Larkinella insperata: one gene and its partner. The protein of the gene in region 1 binds, or shares a complex with, the protein of each later gene. Links are inferred from orthologs where the notes say so. Each region holds a gene or a part of one and is shown on either strand. Other genes may lie near its edges.

The links.
Region 2: the proteins of scpA (region 1) and meaB are in contact, whole or in part, in a crystal structure (PDB 8DPB), measured with the Methylorubrum extorquens proteins. The link is inferred for Larkinella insperata from one-to-one orthologs. Residues at the interface, in SOR27001.1 of Methylorubrum extorquens: Glu577, Glu578, Asn579, Asp580, Gly581, Arg582, Arg583, Arg585, His596, Ala604, Ser605, Ala608, Asp609, Gly611, Phe612, Asp613, Val614, Asp615, Ile616, Gly617, Pro618, Leu619, Glu625, Arg628, Gln629, Val631, Glu632, Asn633, Asp634, Glu661; in SOR26638.1 of Methylorubrum extorquens: Arg20, Ala21, Ala24, Arg25, Thr28, Ser32, Arg33, Arg34, His37, Thr98, Gly99, Gly100, Ser101, Ile102, Leu103, Lys106, Thr107, Ala110, Ala113, Ile114, Asp115, Arg116, Ala118, Phe119, Ile120, Arg121, Pro122, Pro124.

What each region holds. Positions count from the first base shown.
Region 1 is NZ_CP110973.1:3,609,638-3,612,892, reverse strand. What follows is about bases 1-2,935. They hold scpA (methylmalonyl-CoA mutase), read left to right. Parts: upstream 1-354; coding sequence 355-2,517; downstream 2,518-2,935. Other genes in these bases: OQ371_RS14480 (WapI family immunity protein), read right to left, coding at 2,657-2,935; OQ371_RS14490 (methylmalonyl-CoA mutase family protein), read left to right, coding at 1-336. Outside these bases: more of OQ371_RS14480, read right to left, coding at 2,936-3,097. UniProt on the Escherichia coli protein: Catalyzes the interconversion of succinyl-CoA and methylmalonyl-CoA. Could be part of a pathway that converts succinate to propionate.
Region 2 is NZ_CP110973.1:4,078,417-4,081,656, reverse strand. What follows is about bases 99-3,018. They hold meaB (methylmalonyl Co-A mutase-associated GTPase MeaB), read left to right. Parts: upstream 99-1,028; coding sequence 1,029-2,009; downstream 2,010-3,018. Other genes in these bases: OQ371_RS16380 (glycosyltransferase family 2 protein), read right to left, coding at 2,923-3,018; OQ371_RS16385 (lysylphosphatidylglycerol synthase transmembrane domain-containing protein), read right to left, coding at 2,035-2,910; OQ371_RS16395 (2-C-methyl-D-erythritol 4-phosphate cytidylyltransferase), read left to right, coding at 352-1,032; queA (tRNA preQ1(34) S-adenosylmethionine ribosyltransferase-isomerase QueA), read left to right, coding at 99-268. Also shown: more of queA, read left to right, coding at 1-98; more of OQ371_RS16380, read right to left, coding at 3,019-3,240. UniProt on the Escherichia coli protein: Binds and hydrolyzes GTP. Likely functions as a G-protein chaperone that assists AdoCbl cofactor delivery to the methylmalonyl-CoA mutase (MCM) ScpA and reactivation of the enzyme during catalysis.

The DNA of each region.
Region 1 (3,255 bases):
GAAGCGCATCTGGACAAAACGCTCGATCCGGCGGCCGGTTCGTATTACCTCGAAACGCTGACGCATCAGTTGGCCGAATCGGCCTGGGCGCTGTTCCTGGCGGTGGAAGATCGGGGTGGTTTGCAAAAAGCGTTTGAGCAGGGCCTCCTTCGGGACGAGATCGAAAAATCCTACCAGGCTAGCCTTGAAGCCGTTAAAAACGGCCGGGTTCTGGTGGGCGTCACGAAGTTTCGAACGGATGAAGGATTAGCCACCCCGCCCGGCCGTCAGCCCGACGAAATGCCGGACTCCCTCCCGGTTTTACCCGAACGCCGGTTAGCGGCAGCTTTCGAATAAACTCAATCTGCAACCATTATGCGCCCAGATTTCAGGACCACACCCCCGCAACCCGAAGCCGACCCGTCTCCCGGTACTCCGTCGACCCGCTCCGTCGTGACCGCCGAAGGCATCCGAATTAAACCGCAGTATGGCCCCGAAGATCTCGCCCAGGCTCAGCACCTGGGTTCGGTGGCCGGCATTCCGCCGTTCCTGCGTGGCCCCTACAGCAGTATGTACCTCACGCAGCCCTGGACCATTCGGCAGTACGCCGGTTTTTCAACCGCCGAAGCATCCAACGCATTTTACCGCCGGAATCTGGCAGCCGGGCAGAAAGGACTCTCCGTGGCGTTCGATCTGGCAACGCACCGGGGCTACGATTCCGATCATCCGCGGGTAGTCGGTGATGTAGGAAAAGCCGGGGTTGCCATCGACACCGTCGAAGACATGAAGGTTCTGTTCGACCAGATTCCGCTTGATCAGATGTCCGTCTCGATGACGATGAACGGCGCGGTCATTCCGATTATGGCGTTTTACATCGTGGCCGCCGAGGAGCAGGGCATCCGGCCGGAGCAGTTGTCGGGCACGATTCAGAACGATATTCTGAAGGAGTTTATGGTGCGCAACACCTACATCTACCCCCCCGAGCCGTCCATGCGGATCATTGGCGACATTTTTGCCTACACGAGCCGCTACATGCCGAAGTTCAACTCCATCAGCATCAGCGGTTACCACATGCACGAAGCGGGTGCTCCGGCGCAACTGGAACTGGCCTATACCCTGGCCGACGGCCTGGAATACATCCGAACGGGTTTGAAGGCCGGCATGAGCATTGACGAGTTTGCGCCCCGGTTGTCTTTTTTCTGGGGCATCGGCATGAACCACTTCATGGAAATTGCCAAGATGCGGGCCGCCCGGGTTCTCTGGGCCGCTCTGGTCAAGCCGTTTCACCCAAAAAACCCAAAGTCGCTGGCGCTGCGGACGCATTGCCAGACCAGCGGGTACAGCCTGACCGAGCAGGACCCGTTCAACAACGTAGCCCGGACCTGCGTGGAAGCCCTGGCGGCCGTGCTGGGGCACACCCAATCGCTGCACACCAACTCCCTGGACGAAGCCATCGCGCTGCCCACCGACTTCTCGGCCCGGATTGCCCGCAACACGCAGCTTTATCTGCAACACGAAACCGACGTTACCGCCGTGGTCGATCCGTGGGGCGGTTCTTATTACGTTGAGTACCTGACGGATCAGTTGATTCAGAAAGCCTGGGCGTTGATTCAGGAGGTGGAAACACTCGGCGGCATGACCAAAGCCATCGAAACCGGTCTGCCGAAGCTGCGCATTGAAGAAGCTGCGGCCCGCAAACAGGCCCGGATCGACGCGGGCAAAGACGTGATTGTGGGCGTCAACCAATACCGTTCCGAATCAGAAACCGCGCTCGAACTGCTGGAAGTCGACAATCAGGCCGTTCGGGAAGCCCAGATCCGGAGCATCAACGACGTTAAAGCCGGGCGAAACCCGGATCAGGTAGAGGCCGCGTTGGCCGCCATCACGGAAGCTGCCCGTCGAACCGCCGAACCGTCGGCTCCCGGATTTACCAACAACCTGCTGGCTCTTGCCATCGAAGCCGCCCGGCGCCGGGCCACTTTAGGAGAAATTTCGTACGCTATGGAAAAAGCCGTTGGCCGTCACAAAGCCACCATTCGGGCCGTATCGGGCATTTACTCAGCGGAGGTTTCCGACGACGAAAACTTCCGGCTGGCCCGCCAGCTAACCGACCGTTTTGCTGAATACGACGGCCGTCGCCCCCGTATCCTGGTCGCCAAAATGGGGCAGGATGGTCACGACCGGGGCGCTAAAGTCATTGCTACGAGCTTTGCCGATCTGGGTTTCGATGTGGATATGGGGCCGTTGTTTCAGACGCCCGCGGAAGTGGCCCGTCAGGCGGCCGAAAACGATGTCCATATTGTCGGGGTGTCGAGCCTGGCCGCCGGACACAAAACGCTGGTACCGCAACTGATCGACGAGCTGCGAAAAATTGGCCGCGACGACATTCTGGTCATTGCCGGGGGCGTCATTCCAGCCCAGGATTATCAGTTTCTGTACGATGCGGGGGTCAAAGGCGTCTTCGGTCCCGGAACGGTCATTTCGGTAGCGGCCCAAAAAATCCTGAAAGAGTTGATGCCGGAATTGGACAAGGGTTAAACGACAAATACGATGGTATGGCAGGAAGCCTGACAGGGTAAGGCACTGGTTTGTTTTCTGCAGATCTGTGTTTACTGTCCGGTGCTCGGGAAACGACGTACGCGGGTTTTGTTTAATTCGTGCACAGGGGCAAAACGCCCTACTCCCGGATTGGGAAAATGTTTAGCTGCTTCTCCAGGTCGGTGATGGCGTGCTCCAGTTCGCTGTCGTCGGGCGTAACGGGCAACCAGAACGGTTTTGAACTATCGTCGTACCAGTCCGGCGTCGCTTCCTGGTCAAGTTTAATTCCAAACAGGTAACCATTCATCTCGTTGGAGGCATACTGGAAACCCAGACACGGTTCTACAAAAGACAACCGGGGCGACAACTGCCGCTGAGACACCACCGAACGCATCCATTGAATCAGCAGTTCTACTTCCCAGGTTGACAACAGGGGTGCTGTTGTGGTGTATTCCTTATTCCGGTAGCGGGTTTTCAGACTGATCAACAGCCAGTTACGATCCATAAAGTGCTGTGAATCGCTGTACTCGTAATCCAGAATATTCAGTTCAAAAGAAGAATCAGGACCAGTTAGTTTCATGGGTTAGAAGATCAACCGAACTGCCGTAAACAGGTCGCATTGGAAAACTATAAAATCTCGTGGAATCAGTTGGCACGGGGCAGCTATAGCAAATGGAAACAGAGGCAGCAGAAAAATCTGGTCGTCAGCGTTTTATTCGATAGCCTTTTTGGACGCTC
Region 2 (3,240 bases), 470 kb from region 1 along the record:
TACTACCTCACTCAAGGCGATCGAATCGTCGGTATCGGCCAATGGGCGGTTGAAACCCGTCGAAGGCTGGACCGACCGGTTTATTTTTCCGCCCTACGACTTTAAAATCGCCAACGCCCTGTTGACCAATTTCCACCTGCCCGAGTCCATTCTGATCATGATGACCAGTGCCTTCGGTGGGTATGACCTCGTTAAGCAGGCTTACGAAGTGGCTATTCAGGAGAAATACAAATTCTTCAGCTACGGCGATGCGATGCTGATTCTCTAATAAGACCAGAGAAAATAGACAAGGGATAAAAGACGGCTTTCTGCGGGTCTTTTGTCTCTTGTCTTTTCTGTTTATTGTCCAGTATGAAAAACCGTTTTGCGATACTTGTCGCCGGAGGGAACGGCAGCCGGATGGGACTAAATGCGCCGAAGCAATTTCTGCCCGTTGGCGGTTTACCCATTCTGATGCACACCATCCGACGCTTTCGGTCCTACAGCCCCAATCTGGAAATTATCGTGGTATTGCCCGCGGCCCAGTTGCCAGTTTGGGAGGAGCTTTGCCAGCAGTACCAGTTTGGAGAGCTAATTACACTGATTCCAGGCGGACAAACCCGGTTTCAGTCGGTTCGTAACGGGTTACAATTCATTCAGGCCGAAGACGGTCTCGTTGCCGTTCACGATGGCGTTCGCCCGTTTGTTACCACGGCGATCATTCGCAATAGCTTTGAAACCGCCGAACGTACGGGCAGTGCCGTTACCTGCGTTCCGTTGAAGGATTCGGCCCGGCTGGTTCACCCGGATGGTCGTAGTCAGGCCGTCGACCGCACCAGTTACCGGCTGGTACAGACCCCGCAGACATTCCAGCTACCCCTCTTCAGAAGGGCCTTTCAGGTGGAAGAACAACCGTTTTTCACGGATTGCGCCAGCGTTGTTGAGTATGCCGGTTTTCCGGTTACGCTCATCGACGGCTCTTACGACAACATTAAAATTACCACGCCGGAAGATTTAGAAATTGCTGAACAGAAAATCCGATCCGCCCGCTGATGCGCCGACTGCCGCCCGACCACTACATTACCGGTATTCGAGCCGGTGACCGACTGGTACTAAGCCGGGCTATTACGTTGGTTGAAAGTCAGTTGGATAGCGATCAGGCGTTGGCCTTACAGGTACTGGAGGCCGTTTTGCCCCAAACCGGCTACTCAATCCGAATTGGTGTGACGGGCGTTCCGGGTGTGGGTAAAAGTACGTTTATCGAAGCGTTTGGCAAGCACCTGACTTCGTTGGGAAAAAAGATTGCCGTTCTGGCCATTGACCCCAGCAGCCAGCGATCTCACGGCAGTATCTTAGGCGATAAAACCCGGATGGAAACCCTGTCGATGGACCCGCTGGCTTACATTCGCCCTTCGCCCTCGGGCGGCTCGTCGGGGGGCGTGGGCAACAAAACCCGCGAGACGATGCTGCTCTGTGAAGCGGCTGGCTTTGATGTTATTCTGGTTGAAACGGTGGGCGTCGGGCAATCCGAAACCGTGGTTCACGGGATGGTGGATTTTTTCCTGCTGCTGATGCTGGCCGGAGCCGGTGACGAACTTCAGGGCCTGAAACGTGGCATCATGGAACTGGCCGATGCCGTTGCCATTACTAAAGCCGACGGCGACAACGCGGCCGCGGCCGAACGCGCCCGGATGGAATACCAGAACGCCCTGCACCTTTTCCCGCCTGCCCCGTCGCAGTGGGCCCCGCCCGTACTGACTTGCTCGGCGCTTCAGAATCGGGGAATCGGAGAGCTCTGGCAGCTTATTATAGAACACCAGACGCGGCTCACCCAGAACGGTTTTCGCGACCGTAACCGCCAGCAGCAAAATCTCGACTGGCTTCACCGCACCATCCATCAGCAGCTCGAAACCCGTTTTTATCAACAGCCCGGTATGCCGGAGCACCTGGCCAAACTGGAAAAGCAGGTCCAGAAAGGCGAAATCTTGCCGCTGCAGGCCGCCAAGCTCCTGTTAGCGTCGTGGCGTTGAAACGAATTCATCCGGCTTTGTCCTGTCATGAGCTTAGCTCCTTAGTTAGTGATGAGGACTGAAAGCTGTACACCAGGCCGGTTAACGATACCAAAGCCGTAATGATGTAGAACAATAAACTGACCGCTACGGCGGCATCGGCGGGTACTGCCAGCCACTGGGCACCCAGCAAAAACGTCAGTTCCCGCGCGCCGGCTCCGCCAATCGTGAAAGGAATGGTGGCCACCACGGACGAAATCAGGAAAATCAGCAGGTAGGTTTCTGGTCTCCCTGCCGCTTCAACGGCCCGTAGTAACGCCAGAATCTGGAGCATCTGTAAGCCCTGCACCAGTACCGACCAGCCGACGGCCCGCTCGAAAGCCGGGGAAAACGACGGCATAACCCGCCCTAAGAGCCACTTGGCCCCCCAGTGCACAATCGGTATGCCCGCCAGCCAGAACCAGCCTGCCTCTCTCCCCACCCAAACCGACACCTCGGGCACTAGTACGGCAAACACCAGTACGGCGTAAATCAGCGGCAGCAGACCGATCAGCCGGTCTAGAAGCGTGGCTCCAATCAGGGCTTTCACCGGGGTTCCGGTCAGGCGATTTAACAGATAAACCTTATACCCGTCTCCGCCGATGCCACCGGGCAGAAACAGGTTATAATACATACCCAGCCAATACAGTTTCAGGTTGGCCTGACGGCGAATGGACAAGCCAAGCTGCTCAAACAACCGTAGTAACCGCTCCGCCGAAGCCACTTTTGAAAGCACAAACAGAGCCGCTGCTCCCAGTAGCCACGCCGGATGTACCCGCGTTATTACCTCCCAAACCCGGTCCGGTTCAATCTTGCGGAATACCAGCCATAACGAAAGGAGGGATAACGCAATTTTGACGGCGGTTTTTACAAATTTTGGCATGAGTAAAACGCTTTATACCAGCTCCGATTTATAGATCCGCCGGATTTTATACGGTTTTTTATCCTGCGACTCGTAATAGGTTCTCATTTGCAGCTCCGTCATGATACCAAAGGTAATTAACTGGATACCAGCTAGTACCAAAATGGTTCCGAGAATCAGCAGTGGACGGCCCCAGATGTCGTGGCCCAGCAGCTTCTGGAAGAGCAGGTAGCCGTTGATCAATAGTCCCACGGCCAGCGCCATCAGCCCCCAGCTTCCGAAAAGATGCATCGGTTTGCGGAGGTACTTTTTCATGAACAGCATCAGGATCAGGTCGCTGACCACTTTCAG